DNA from 3 places in the Streptosporangium sp. NPDC020072 genome. Region 2 is predicted to be linked to each of the others. Evidence: riboswitches for the same ligand, from Rfam matches in the RefSeq annotation. Region 2 holds a riboswitch; each other region holds the start of a gene.
What was found. A riboswitch is a leader RNA that binds a small molecule or an ion and turns the genes downstream of it on or off. The one in region 2 is predicted to bind cobalamin.

Region 1 (4,687 bases), on a different contig from region 2:
CAGCGTGCAGAGCACCTCGTTGCCCGCGGGCAGGCGGCGCCGGGTCACCCCCGAGGCGACCATCATCGCGTCGCACAGCACGGGCGCCCCCGCGCGCAGGGCCGCCCTGGCCGAGGCGACCACGCCCGGCGACCAGCCGAGGTCGGCGACCAGGTCCACCATCCCGCAGGCGTGGATCATGCGGACCGCCACCTGGGCGACGTCCGGCGGCAGGCCGTCCAGGTCGCTCTCGGCGCGGATGGTGGCGAAGGAACGCCGGTAGATCTCCGCGCCGTCCCGGACGTAGTCGGTCACGTTTCCCCTCTCAGAGCCGCCACGGCGGCCGTGGTCTCCTTGATGTCCGCGCAGTTCAGGCCGCTTTCCGGGCCACTGTTCAAGCCGCTGTCCTCCAGGAGGACCCGGTAGCCGGTCGTGGTCGCGACCACGTCGACGGCCCGTCCTCGCGGGCGGCCGCAACGTCGTTCGCAGCCCGCCCAGTGCACCGGGAGCGTACCGGGGCGGGCGGGGACGGCCGAGGGCGGGTCGCTCTCGGCCGCGATCCAGCGGGCGGCGTCGGCCCGCACGTCGGCCAGTGACTTCGCGCAGCCGGGCCGTCCCGCGCAGGCCGTCACGCCCGTCCACGGCGAGGCCGGGTCGAGGACCAGCCCGGCGGCGACGAGCCGCCCGGCGACCTCGGAGAGAGCGGCCGGGGACAGGCCGGGCAGGACGACGCCGCGCCACGGCGTCAGCCGTACCTCCTCGACGGCCAGGTCGGCCAGCAGGGCGGCCTGGGCGGAGGTCAGCCGCCCCAGCGGCACCGTGACGCCGAGCGTGTTCAGGCCTGAGGGCTGTTCGACGGTCCCGGCGGGACCGTGGGAGGGCGCCGGGACGGGGGCCCGCCGTACGGGGGCGGAGGTCGTCTCCAGGGTGGCCGCGACCCGGGCGGCGACGCGCTCCGCGCAGCCGGGCAGTTCGCCGATCCGCCACACACGGCCCTCCCGCACCCCGGGCTCGGCCAGGAACGCCTCGGCGGCGGTCAGCAGCGCGGCGACCGCCGACCCCGGCGGCATCCGCAGGCCGCTGTCGGTCTCGGCCAGCAGCAACGCCACCTCGCCGGGGCCGGTCGGCAGGATCGCGGCGTCCGCCCCGAGCCAGGCCACGTCGCCCCGGCCGTCGTCGAGCGCGAACAGGAACCGCCCCGGCAGGCCGGCGAGCGCGGGCGTGCCGCACAGGCGCAGGTCGAGCTCACGGGTCAGCGGTCCCACGTCGAGAATCCCCCGGCCGTCGAGGCCGCTCAGCGGTGAGGCCAGGACGTTGCGGACCCGTTCGTGGGTGGCCGAAGGCAGCAGCCCCGCCTGTGCCATGCGGGCCGCGAAATCGTCCCCGGCGCCCAGTCCGCGCACCTGGACGTTCGCCCGGGAGGTCAGCTCGACGACGCCGTTGCCGCAGGTCTCGGCGGCCGAGGCCAGCTCGCGCAGCTGCGGGGCCGTCAGGCGCCCTCCGGGCACCCTGACGCGCGCCAGGCCGCCGTCGGCCGCGGAATGCACCTGGAGCGCCCCCGGGCACGCGTCGGGATGAGATCGTCCGGAGAAGTGACCTTTTGACACGCTGAGGATGGTAACTCCAGTTTCTTGCGGGGACCTCGCTGCCGTAGTCTCATCGTTGGCGACGGCAAAAGGGAGGAAGCCGGTGTGAATCCGGCGCGGTCCCGCCACTGTAACCGGGGAGCGAACCCCATCCAGCCACGGTCCGGCAACGGGCGGGAAGGCCGGGGGGAGCATCGATCCGGGAGCCAGGAGACTCCAGCCGTCGTAGCCGACGACGACCCGGGGCGAGGACCCCGAGGGAGGAAAGCCCTGTGCGCTGTTCGCCGTTCCCCAGCCGCAAGCCCGCACCGCCGTTCACGGCCGCGCCGCTCCCCGCCGGGGAGCGTGGCGAATGATCCTCCTGCTCTCCACCTCCGACACCGACCTGCTCAGCGCCCGCGCCAGCGGCGCGGACTACCGGCTCGGCAATCCCGCCAGGCTCACCGCGGGGGACCTGCCTCCCCTCGTCGAGGGCGCCGACCTGGTCGTCGTACGGCTGCTCGGCGGGCGCCGCGCCTGGGAGGAGGGCCTGGACGCCCTGCTCGCCGGGCCGCTGCCCGTCGTCGTGCTCGGCGGCGAGCAGGCGCCGGACGCCGAGCTGATGGAACTGTCGACCGTGCCCGGCGGGGTCTGCGCCGAGGCGCACGCCTACCTCGCCCATGGCGGGGCCGCCAACCTCGCCGAACTGGGCCGCTTCCTGTCGGACACGCTGCTGCTGACCGGCCACGGCTTCGCCCCGCCCGCCCCGACGCCCGCCTGGGGCGTGCTCGAACGCCGGGCGCGCCGCGAGGAGGGCCCGGTCGTCGGCGTGCTCTACTACCGCGCCCACCACGTCGCGGGCAACACCGCCTTCGTCGAGACGCTCTGCGCCGCGATCGAGGACGCGGGCGCCCGCGCGCTGCCCGTCTACTGCGCCTCCCTGCGCAGCGCCGAGCAGGGCCTGCTCGACACCCTGGGCACGGTCGACGCCCTGGTGGTGACCGTGCTGGCCGCGGGCGGCACCCGCCCGGCCACCGCGTCCGCGGGCGGCGACGACGAGGCCTGGGACGTCGGCGCGCTCGCCGAACTCGACGTGCCGATCCTGCAGGGCCTGTGCCTGACCGGCGGCAGGGCCGCCTGGGAGGCCAACGACGACGGCCTCTCCCCGCTCGACGCGGCGACCCAGGTGGCGATCCCCGAGTTCGACGGGCGGATCATCACGGTGCCGTTCTCCTTCAAGGAGATCGACGGGGACGGCCTGACCGTCTACGTCGCCGACCCCGAGCGGGCCTCCCGCGTGGCGGGCATCGCCGTACGGCACGCCGTCCTGCGGCACGTCCCGCCCGCCGAGCGGCGGATCGTGCTGATGCTGTCGGCCTACCCGACCAAGCACTCCAGGATCGGCAACGCCGTCGGCCTCGACACCCCGGCGAGCCTGGTGCGGCTGCTTGCCGCGATGCGCGAGCACGGCTACGACATCGGCGCCGAGGACGAACTGCCCGGCGTCACCGGGCAGGACGGCGACGCGCTGATCCACGCCCTCATCGCCGCCGGAGGCCAGGACCCCGACTGGCTCACCGAGGAACGGCTCGCGGGCAACCCGGTGCGGATCAAGGCCTCCCGGTACGCCGCGTGGTTCGCCACGCTGCCCGAGGACCTGCGGACCTCGGTCGAGGAGCACTGGGGACCCCCGCCCGGCGAACTGTTCGTCGACACCTCCGCCGACCCGGACGGTGAGATCGTGCTGGCCGCGCTGCGCGCGGGCAACGTCGTCGTCATGGTGCAGCCGCCCCGGGGGTTCGGCGAGAACCCCATCGCCATCTACCACGACCCCGACCTGCCGCCCAGCCACCACTACCTGGCCGCCTACCGCTGGCTGTCCGACGGCTTCGGCGCGCACGCCGTGGTGCACGTCGGCAAGCACGGCAACCTGGAGTGGCTGCCCGGCAAGTCGGCGGGCCTGTCGGCCTCCTGCGGCCCCGACGCCGCCCTCGGGGACCTGCCGCTGATCTACCCGTTCCTGGTCAACGACCCCGGCGAGGGCACCCAGGCCAAGCGCCGCGCCCACGCCACGCTGGTCGACCACCTCGTCCCGCCGATGGCCCGCGCCGACACCTACGGCGACATGGCCAGGCTTGAGCAGCTCCTCGACGAGCACGCCTCCATCGCCGCGATGGACCCGGCCAAGCTGCCCGCGATCCGGGCGCAGATCTGGACGCTGATCCAGGCCGCCAGGCTCGACCACGACCTCGGCATCGAGGACCGTCCGCACGACGCCGAGTTCGACGACTTCCTGCTGCACGTGGACGGCTGGCTGTGCGAGGTCAAGGACGTCCAGATCCGCGACGGCCTGCACGTGCTCGGCGCGGCCCCGCAGGGCGCCGTCCGCGTCGACCTGGTGCTGGCCATCCTGCGCGCCCGCCAGATGTGGGCGGGCGGCATGGCACTGCCCGGCCTGCGCGAGGCGCTCGGCCTGCGTGAGGACGGCACCGCCGGGCGCCTGGGCGTCGACGAGGCGGAGGCCGAGGCCAGGTCACTGGTCGAGGCGATGGAGGAACGCGGCTGGGACCCGGCCGCCGCGGCCGAGGCCGCCGCGTCCGTGACGGGCGGCGACCGGGAGCAGGTCGGGCGTGTCCTGCGGTTCGCGGCCGAGGAGGTCGTCCCCAGGCTGGCGCGCACCGTGGACGAGATCGGCGCGATCCTGCACGCCCTCGACGGCGGCTACGTCCCGGCGGGACCGAGCGGGTCGCCGCTGCGCGGGCTGGTCAACGTGCTGCCGACCGGCCGTAACTTCTACTCGGTCGACCCGAAGGCCGTGCCGAGCAGGCTGGCCTGGGAGACCGGGCAGGCGATGGCCGAATCACTCCTCGAACGCTACCGCTCCGAGCACGGCGACTGGCCGCGCTCGGTCGGCCTGTCGGTGTGGGGCACCAGCGCCATGCGCACCGCAGGGGACGACGTGGCCGAGGTGCTGGCGCTGCTGGGCGTGCGCCCGGTGTGGGACGAGGCGTCGCGGCGGGTCACCGGCCTTGAGGCGATCCCCGCCGGGGAACTGGGCAGGCCCAGGATCGACGTGACCGTCCGCATCAGCGGCTTCTTCAGGGACGCCTTCCCGCACGTGGTCGCCCTGCTCGACGACGCCG
Region 2 (4,687 bases):
TCCCGTTTCCCGTTTCCCGTTTCCCGGCACTCGTTCTCCGTGAGCCCGCGACGGGCTCGTCGCGAGTTCTCTAACGCGAGGTGGTGGAAACCGGCAGGCGGGACTCCTCCCGCTGTTCCTCGTGCCCCTCGCGCCGGGGGAGGGTCGCGGCGACGACCAATGTCCCGGCGATCAGGACGACGTTCTTGACGACGAACTCGCCCTCCATTGTGAGCATGAGCGGGTTTCCGTCCTTGAACGCGACACCCGGGTGGAGCACCAGGACCAGGAACGTGCCGACGAGGTGGAGCAGGAGCACGGGCAGGAACGGGCGCAGCCACCGGCCGGTGAACAGCGCCAGGGCCACCGCGACCTCGAACACGCCCAGGGCGGGCACCACGAACGACGCGGGCAGCGGCACGAAGGACAGGGTGTCGGCGACCAGGGCGCCGACCGGGCTGACGTTCGCCACCTTCAGCACGCCGAACCACAGGAACACCAGGCCGAGCGTCCCTCGCATGATGACCGGGAAACGCCGGTGGAGAATGGCGGCGACTCGCGACTTGACATCGGTTAGGGCGCTTGGTATACGCCCTTGATGGAGATGTGACCCTTTAGTCCGATACATGGTTAACTCCGATGGCTGGGGGGTTTGCCGGGTCTAATATAGCCTGCCCTTTTCTTTCGGAAATTGTAGGAAATGGGGTCTTAGGTCACGGTTGTTGAGTCGCGAAAGCGGGGGGCGGAGATTTTCCCGCGACCCGCGAATTCCCCCGTACGGTTTCAGGCGGCCCGGGGCGATGGGAGAACGATCCCGCGAACCCGCCGGCGGGCCCGAATATGGTTGTCGCTCCGCCATCGGATGCGCGTAGGGTTGGGGACGCAGTCGGTTCGCCCTGCCCGCCAGGCAGACGCGTCGTAAGAGGGAACCCGGTGTGACTCCGGGACTGCCCCGCAGCGGTGAGTGGGAACGACCGCCGTCAAACGCACTGGATCCGGCAGATCGGGTCCGGGAAGCGACGGCCACTAGGTGTCAGGGCGAGACAACGGCCCGGACGTGCCCGCGAGTCCGAAGACCTGCCACTGCCCGCGTGCGACCACGCACGCGGTGACCTCGGTGACCTCGCGGGTGGGTCGGCGGCATGGGACGGGCCTGGTGCGCCCGCCTCTCCTTCGTCTCTCCCCTCGGGGCACCGGAGTCCTTTCGTGACTCGCGAAGGAGAGTTCCGTGACCGAGACTTCCTCCCCCACCGTGTACGGCTACCCCCGTCAGGGGCCGGACCGTGAGCTGAAGAAGGCGATCGAGGGCCACTGGGCGGGCCGGGTGACCGAGCGTGACCTGCTGGACGTCGCGGCCGGGCTGCGCGCAGGCAACTGGCGGCACCTGACGGAGGCGGGGGTGCGGGAGGTGCCGACCGGCGACTTCTCGCTGTACGACCACGTCCTCGACACCACCGTCATGGTCGGCGCCGTCCCCCCGCGTCACCGAGCCGTCGTGGAGACGGAAGGCCCCCTGGCGGGATACTTCGCCATGGCCCGGGGCACCCAGGAGGTCGCCCCGCTGGAGATGACCAAGTGGTTCGACACCAACTACCACTACCTGGTGCCGGAGCTGGGACCTGACACCGTCTTCGCCGCGGACCCGGCAAAACAGGTCGGCGAACTGCGCGAGGCCGTCGCGCTCGGGCACACCGCGCGCCCCGTGCTCGTCGGCCCCGTCACCTACCTGCTGCTGGCCAAGGCCGCCCCCGGCGCGGACCCGGCCTTCGAACCCATCGGCCTGCTCGACCGGCTGCTGCCCGTCTACGCCGAGGTGCTCGCCGCCCTGCGCGCGGCCGGTGCCGAGTGGGTGCAGCTCGACGAGCCCGCGCTGGCGCAGGACCGCGACCGGGCGGTGCTCGACGCCGCCGCCCACGCCTACCGTGAGCTCGGCGCCCTGACCGACCGGCCGAAGATCCTCGTCGCCGGTTACTTCGACCGGCTCGGAGACGCGCTGCCGGTCCTGGCCAGGGCGCCGATCGAGGGCCTGGGACTGGACTTCACCGGCCCGGCCGCGGCCAACCTGGAGGACCTGGCCCGCGCGGGCGGTCTGCCCGGCAAGCGCCTGATCGCCGGTGTCGTGGACGGCCGCAACGTGTGGATCAACGACCTGGGCGGGTCGCTGGCGACCCTGGCCACCCTGCTCGGCCTGGCCGGCCGGGTGGACGTCGCGCCCTCCTGCTCGCTGCTGCACGTCCCCGTCGACCTCGGGCTCGAACACGGCCTCGACCCGCGGGTCGGCCGCTGGCTCGCCTTCGCCAGGCAGAAGGTCGCCGAGGTCGTCACCCTGGCCACCGGGCTCAGCGAGGGAACCGGGGCCGTCGCCGGACGACTGGCCGCCAACCGGGCCGACCTGGCCTCACGCGAGGCCTCCGCGCTCACCCACGACCCAGAGGTCAGGGCCCGCGCCGCCGCGGTCACCCCCGCCGACACCCGCAGGCCCCAGCCGTACGGTGAGCGGGCGGCGGCCCAGCGCGCCCGCCTCGGCCTGCCGGAGCTGCCCACGACCACCATCGGCTCCTTCCCGCAGACCGGGCGGCTGCGGGCGGCCCGCGCCGACCTGCGCGCCGGGCGGATCGACCAGGACGCCTACGACGAGCTGATCGCCTCGGAGATCCGCTCGGTCCTGGTCTTCCAGGAGCGGGCGGGTATCGACGTCCTGGTGCACGGAGAGCCGGAACGCAACGACATGGTCCAGTACTTCGCCGAGCGGCTCAACGGCTACCTGGCCACCCAGCACGGCTGGGTGCAGTCGTACGGCACCCGCTACGTGCGCCCGCCGATCCTGGCCGGGGACGTCTCCCGCCCCAGGCCGATGACGCTGCGCTGGACGACCTACGCCCAGTCCCAGACGGGGCGACCGGTCAAGGGCATGCTGACCGGCCCGGTCACCATGCTCGCCTGGTCCTTCGTCCGCGACGACCAGCCGCAGGCCGAGACCGCCCGCCAGGTCGCCCTCGCCCTGCGCGACGAGGTCGCCGACCTGGAGGCCTCGGGCATCGCCGTCATCCAGGTGGACGAGCCCGCGCTGCGGGAGACGCTGCCGCTGCGCGCGGCCGACCGGCCCGCCTACCTGGCCTGGGCGACGGAGGCCTTCCGCCTGGCCACGAGCGGGGTGCGGGCCGACACCCAGATCCACACCCACATGTGCTACGCCGAGTTCGGTGAGATCCTGGCCGCCATCGACGACCTCGACGCCGACGTGATCAGCCTGGAGGCCGCCCGCTCCCACATGCGGGTCGCCGGCGAACTGGCCGGGGCCGGGTATCCCCGCGAGGTGGGGCCGGGCGTCTACGACATCCACTCCCCGAGGGTGCCGGACGTCGAGGAGGTCGCCTCCCTGCTGCGCGAGGGACTCGGCGGCATCCCGGCCGGGCGGCTGTGGGTCAACCCCGACTGCGGCCTGAAGACCCGTGGCTGGGGCGAGGTCCGTGTCTCCCTGGACAACATGGTCGCCGCGGCCCGGGTGGTCAGGGCGGAGGCCGGCTGACCCCTCCTCCGGGCCCGGCGCGCGCCGGGCCCGGAGGCTCCCGGTCACGACAGGCGTCCGGCCGCGAGCCGCCGCACCTCAGACCGCACGATCTTGCCCAGCGGGGTTCTCGGGAAGGCGTCCAGGCCCAGGTCCTCGACGGGGACGAACCTGCGCGGCACCTTGAAGGTGCTGACGAACCTCAGCAGCGTCGCGCGCCAGCCGTCGACGCGGGCGACGGCACCGGGCAGCAGCGTGTAGACGAGCACCGGCTCGGCCCCCGTCACCGGGTGCGGCAGCGCCACCAGGACGGCGTCCTCGACGCCTTCGAGGTGCGGGACGAGGTTCTCGACCTCGGCGGGGTAGAGGTTCTCGCCGTTGACGACGACCATGCCGTCGAGGCGGTCGACGATCGACAGCTCCCCGCGTTCGTCGAGGCGTCCCAGGTCGCCGGTGCGTATCCAGCCGTCGTCGACCCGCTCCCCGGTGAGACCGGGGGCGTCCTGGTAACGGGTGAACACGTTGTCCCCGCTCAGCAGCACCTCGCCGCTCTCACCGGTCGCGACGTCCCGCCCGTCCCGGCCGGCCACGCGGACCCGGGAGCAGTCCAGGGGCAGCCCGGCGCTCCTGGGGTCGCCGCTCTTTCTCCCGCGTGGTTCGACCGTGGCGATCGAGGCCGTCTCGGTCATGCCGTACACCTGGTGGACGGGCAGGCCGAAGGTGGCCTCGAAGCGGTGGATCAGCTCGACGGCGAGGGGGGAGCCTCCGGCGAGGACCCCCTTCAACCGGCCTGCGACCGGTCGTTCCGGCCGTTCGACCAGGTGGGCGAGGTAGGCGTTGACCACAAGCGTCCACGTTGGCTCGTAGCGGTCGACGTAGGTCCAGAACCGCGCCAGCGCCGCCTCCGGGCGCACGCACACGGTACGGCCGCCGCACCACAGCGGGGTCAGCGTCGGGAAGACCTGCCCGCCGGCGTGGAAGAGCGGGCTCACGTTGAGGAAGACGTCGTCCTGGCCCGCCCGCGCCCATCCGGCCAGGGACCGGGAGCCCGAAAGCAGGCTCCGGTGCGACAGGACGACCCCCTTCGGGGTGCCGGTGGAACCGGAGGTGTAGACGATCTCGGCGTCGGCCGCGCCGTCGCCGCCGGAGAGGATCGGCCGCCTGCCGTACGCCTCACCCCGCGCGAGCAGGCCGGTCAGC
Region 3 (4,687 bases), on a different contig from region 2:
CGTTCGTAGAAGTCCGGGTAGCGCATGGGGCGCAGGGTGAGGTTCATACCGGGGTCGAGCAGCATTCGGAGAATGACCTTTCGGCTTGGGTCACGGGGCCTACTGGCAGGCGTCGCAGTACTCGGGGTTCTCCAGCGAGCAGGCGATCACGTCCTGCTCGGGGAGCGACTGTGCCGCGGTGGCCGGCACAGTGGCTGACACAGTGGCTGACACGGTGGTCTGCGCGATGCGGGTGGCCGGACGGGAGCGCAGGTAGTAGGTGGTCTTCAGGCCCGAGCGCCAGGCGTAGGCGTACATCGAGGAGAGCTTGCCGATGGTCGGGGTCGCCATGAACAGGTTGAGCGACTGCGACTGGTCGATGTACGGCGCGCGCGCCGCGGCCAGGTCGATCAGCGCCTTCTGCGGCAGCTCCCACGCGGTCCGGTAGAGCGTCCTGAGGTCGTCGGGGATGCCCGGGACGTCCTGGATTGAGCCGTCCGCCCGCTTGATCGCGTCCCTGATCTGCGGGGTCCACAGGCCCCGGGCCGTGAGGTCGGCGACCAGATAGCGGTTGACCTGGAGGAACTCCCCGGAGAGGGTCTCGCGCTTGAAGACGTTCGACACCTGGGGCTCGATGCACTCGTAGCAGCCCGCGATGGAGGCGATGGTGGCCGTGGGGGCGATCGCGATCATCAGCGAGTTGCGCAGGCCGGTCACGGCGATCCGCTCCCTGAGCGCCGTCCACTCCGCCGAACGGGCGGCCCCGTAGTGGTCGGGGTGCAGCACGCCGTCGGCGGCGCGGGTGTCCCCGTAGGAGGGGTGGCGCCCCCGCTCGGCGGCCAGGTCGCTGGAGGTGGCGTAGGCGGCCAGCGCGATCTCCTCGGCGATCCGGGTCGACAGCTCAAGCGCCCGCGGCGAGTCGAACGGCAGCCGCAGCGCGAAGAAGACGTCGGCCAGCCCCATCACGCCCAGCCCGACGGGCCGCCAGCGCTCGTTGGCCGCGCGGGCCTCGGGCGTCGGGTAGAAGCCCAGGTCGATGGTCCTGTCCAGGAACCTGACCGCGGTGCGAGCCGTACGGCGCAGCCGCTCCCAGTCCACACCGTCCGCGGTGAGGTGGGCCGCCAGGTTGATCGAGCCGAGGTTGCAGACGGCGGTCTCCGCGTCGCTGGTGACCTCCAGGATCTCGGTGCACAGGTTCGACAGGTGGATGACGTTGCCCGGACGGGCCGTCTGGTTCGAGGTCCGGTTCGAGGCGTCCTTGAAGGTCATCCAGCCGTTGCCGGTCTGGGCGAGCGTGCGCATCATGCGGCCGTACAGGGCACGGGCCGGGACCTGCCTGACGAACCCGCCCTCGGCCTCCGCCCTGCGGTAGGCCTCCTCGAACGCCTCGCCGTACAGGTCGGTGAGGTGCGGGACCTCCTTGGGGTCGAACAGCGACCACATCTCGTCGGCCTCGACCCGCCGCATGAACTCGTCGGGGATCCAGTTGGCGAGGTTCAGATTGTGCGTACGGCGCGCCTCCTCGCCGGTGTTGTCGCGCAGTTCGAGGAACTCCTCGATGTCGGCGTGCCAGGGCTCCAGGTAGACGCAGGCCGCGCCCTTGCGACGGCCGCCCTGGTTGACGGCGGCGACGCTGGAGTCGAGGGTGCGCAGCCACGGCACGATGCCGTTCGAGTGGCCGTTGGTGCCGCGGATCAGCGAGCCGCGCGAGCGGACCCGGGTCCAGGCGATGCCGATGCCCCCGGCGTACTTCGACAGGCGGGCGACCTGGCCGTAGCGCTGGTAGATGGCCTCTAGCTCGTCCCTCGGGGAGTCGAGCAGGAAGCAGGAGGACAGCTGGGGCCTGCGGGAACCGGAGTTGAACAGGGTGGGCGAACTGGGCAGGTAGGACAGGGTGGCCATGAGCCCGTACAGTTCGGCGGCCTCCTCGACCGTCTCCGACAGACCGCAGGCCACGCGCAGCAGGAAGTGCTGGGGGCGTTCGAGGACCTTGCGGGTGCTCGGGTGGCGCAGCAGGTAGCGGTCGTAGACGGTGCGCAGCCCGAAGTACTCGAACCTGTCGTCGGCGGCCGGGTCGACCAGCGCGTCGAGGGCGGCGGCGTTGGCGGCGACGAAGGCGGCCAGCCCGTCCTGCAGGAGCCCCGCGCCGTGGGTCGCGGCGATCGACTCGGAGAAGGTCGTGACGCCGTGCTCGGCGGCCTCCTCGGCGATCAGGCCGGTCAGCAGCCTGGCGGCGGCTCTGGAGTTCTCCGGGTCGGTGATCACCCGGGCCGCGGCCTCCTCGATCGCCCGCCTGCGATCGTCCGGCGAGTGCCCGGTCTTCTCCGCCTTCTCGGCCAAGGTCTGTGTCACGTGCCACCCCTCGTGCAGGTAATCCCCGTACGGCTCACGGAGCAGGGCGCGCGTCAACGGGCGGCTCCCGGGCACGCCGGACCGCCTCGTCCCGCGGCTCTCCCTCGAAGCCCTGGACAACTCTCGTGCCGAGCGGGGACCTGGTCGGTCCCCTCTCCACACACCGCGGGCAGGTCTTCGGACTCACGGGCGTGACGCGCGCTCCTACCGGCCGTCGCTTCCCGGGCGTGGTTCACCCAGTGCTCAGTTGACGGCTTTCGTTCCCGTTCACCGCTGCGGGGCAGTCCCGGTCTCTCACCGGGTTCCCTGTTGCCTCGCCCTCGTGGGCGAACCAGCGACGACCAGGATCCTACATCTAGTGCCGCCTGACGCAACCACCCCAACAGTTTGTGTCGGGGATGCTCAGCAACCCGAGCTCGTTGAGCACCGCGCGGGTACGGCGGGTCTCCGTGACCAGCCACCGGCGGAAGTCGTCACCGCTCAGGTACGCCCGGTGCCAGCCGTTGGCCGCGCACACGGCCTGCCATCGGGGCGAGGCGTCGATCCGGTCGCACAGGGCGACCGCCCCGTCCCGGTCGCCGGGGCTCATGGCCCGGGGACCGAGCACCCCGCACCAGTCGGCGTACTCCAGGCGCACCTCCCGCTCCATCAGCGTCGGCGCGTCGATGCCGTCGATCCGCTCCCCCGAGGAGACCGCGAGCGGCATCAGCCGGCCCGTGGCGATCTTCGGCAGGAGGGAGCCGGCCGAGCCGAGGAGCGCGGCCACCCGCCCCTCGTGCAGCGCCTCGACGGCCTCCGACTCGGTCGGGTAGCCCGCGTACTCCATCAGCCTGACGTCGACGCCGAGGCACTTGCCGATCATGCCGTAGAGCACGTGGTCGGAGCCGCCCTCGGCCCCTCCCCCGACCACCAGCCGCGCCGGGTCGCGGCGCAGCGCCGCGACGAAGTCCTCGAAGGTCCGCAGCAGGGAGTTCGGGGAGACGGCCAGGACGGACCAGTCTCCGGCCAGCCTGGCCAGCGGGGTCGAGGCCGCCAGCACGGAGTCCGCGTCGGCGGTCTCGCCGCCCGCCAGCATCGGCACGCCCGCCAGGAACACCCGGCCCTCGCGCGCGAAGGGACCCCCGACGGCGGCGAACGCGGTCAGGGCGGCCATCCCCTGGGCGCCCGCGCCGCTCACCTCGACCGCACCGGCCATCCTCTCGCCGGTCAGGATCGCGGCCAGCGCGTGGGCGGCCTGGTCCCAGCGCCGCCCGCGGACGACCGGCGCGACGATGGTCAGCCTGCGCGCCCACCCCGCACCGGGGCCTCCCATGTCACCGCAGCCCCCGGCGACCATGACCCCCAGCGCGAGCGCGAGGAATCGCCTACGGTGCATAAGCGTCCCTTCCGCCGAGATCCCCCAGATCTCTCGATACCCTACGTTGCAGATATGTCACTCTCTGCACCGCAATTGGGGCATCAGGCGCTCACTCCACGGTGACGCTCTTGGCGAGGTTGCGCGGCTTGTCCACGTCGCGGCCGAGCGCGACGGCCGCGTGGTAGGCGAACAGCTGCAGCGGGATCGACAGCAGGATCGGGTCGAGCTCGATCTCGTTCCTGGGCACCACCAGGCAGTCGTCGGCCAGCCGGGGATCGGCCTCGCGGTGCCCGACCATGAGCACCCGCCCACCGCGCGCGCGGATCTCCCCCAGCGTGGTGAGGTTCTTGTCCAGCAGCTCGTCGTCGGGGACGACCGCCACGGTCGGCATCTCCGGGCCGATCAGCGCCAGCGGCCCGTGCTTGAGCTCGCTGGCCGGGTAGGCCTCGGCGTGCACGTAGGAGACCTCCTTGAGCTTCTGCGCGCCCTCCCTGGCCACCGGGTATCCCCTGACCCTGCCGACGAACATCATGCTCGGCGAGCCGGCGTACTTGCCGGCCAGCTCCTTGATCCGGGGTTCGAGGGCGAGGATCTCCCCGATCTGGCCGGGCAGCGCGCGAAGGCCCTCCACGATGCGCCGGCCGTCGGCGGGCGACAGGTCGCGCACCCTTCCCAGGTGCAGGGCGAGCAGCGCGAAGGCGACCGCGGTCGAGGTGAAGGCCTTGGTGCTCGCCACCGAGACCTCGGGGCCCGCGTGCAGGTAGAGACCGCCGTCGACCTCCCTGGCGATGGCGCTGCCGACGGTGTTGACGATGCCGAGCACCCGGCCGCCCTTGCGCTTGAGCTCCTGGACGGCGGCCAGGGTGTCGTAGGTCTCCCCCGACTGGCTGATCGCCACGTAGAGGGTGTCCGGCTCGACGACCGGGCTGCGGTAGCGGAACTCGCTGGCGGGCTCGGCGTCCGACGGGATGCGCGCCAGCTCCTCGATGAGCTGGGCGC

Region 1: linked by a shared signal. The riboswitch ahead of cobN (cobaltochelatase subunit CobN) and the one ahead of metE (5-methyltetrahydropteroyltriglutamate--homocysteine S-methyltransferase) in region 2 are both predicted to bind cobalamin.
Region 3: linked by a shared signal. The riboswitch ahead of ABZ470_RS13075 (ribonucleoside-diphosphate reductase subunit alpha) and the one ahead of metE (5-methyltetrahydropteroyltriglutamate--homocysteine S-methyltransferase) in region 2 are both predicted to bind cobalamin.

The regions. Positions count from the first base shown of each region.
Region 1 covers NZ_JBEYAB010000006.1:205,377-210,063, forward strand. Annotated here, with positions in the region: gene ABZ470_RS16035 (precorrin-8X methylmutase) at 1-294, opposite strand, end outside; gene cobG (precorrin-3B synthase) at 291-1,586, opposite strand; cobalamin riboswitch at 1,598-1,801, shown strand; gene cobN (cobaltochelatase subunit CobN) at 1,918-4,687, shown strand, end outside.
Region 2 covers NZ_JBEYAB010000017.1:228,976-233,662, reverse strand. Annotated here, with positions in the region: gene ABZ470_RS35180 (hypothetical protein) at 71-499, opposite strand; cobalamin riboswitch at 886-1,061, shown strand; gene metE (5-methyltetrahydropteroyltriglutamate--homocysteine S-methyltransferase) at 1,208-3,508, shown strand; gene ABZ470_RS35170 (AMP-binding protein) at 3,553-4,687, opposite strand, start outside.
Region 3 covers NZ_JBEYAB010000005.1:136,339-141,025, forward strand. Annotated here, with positions in the region: gene ABZ470_RS13070 (ribonucleotide-diphosphate reductase subunit beta) at 1-65, opposite strand, end outside; gene ABZ470_RS13075 (ribonucleoside-diphosphate reductase subunit alpha) at 100-2,331, opposite strand; cobalamin riboswitch at 2,482-2,682, opposite strand; gene ABZ470_RS13080 (tripartite tricarboxylate transporter substrate-binding protein) at 2,687-3,706, opposite strand; gene glmS (glutamine--fructose-6-phosphate transaminase (isomerizing)) at 3,798-4,687, opposite strand, start outside.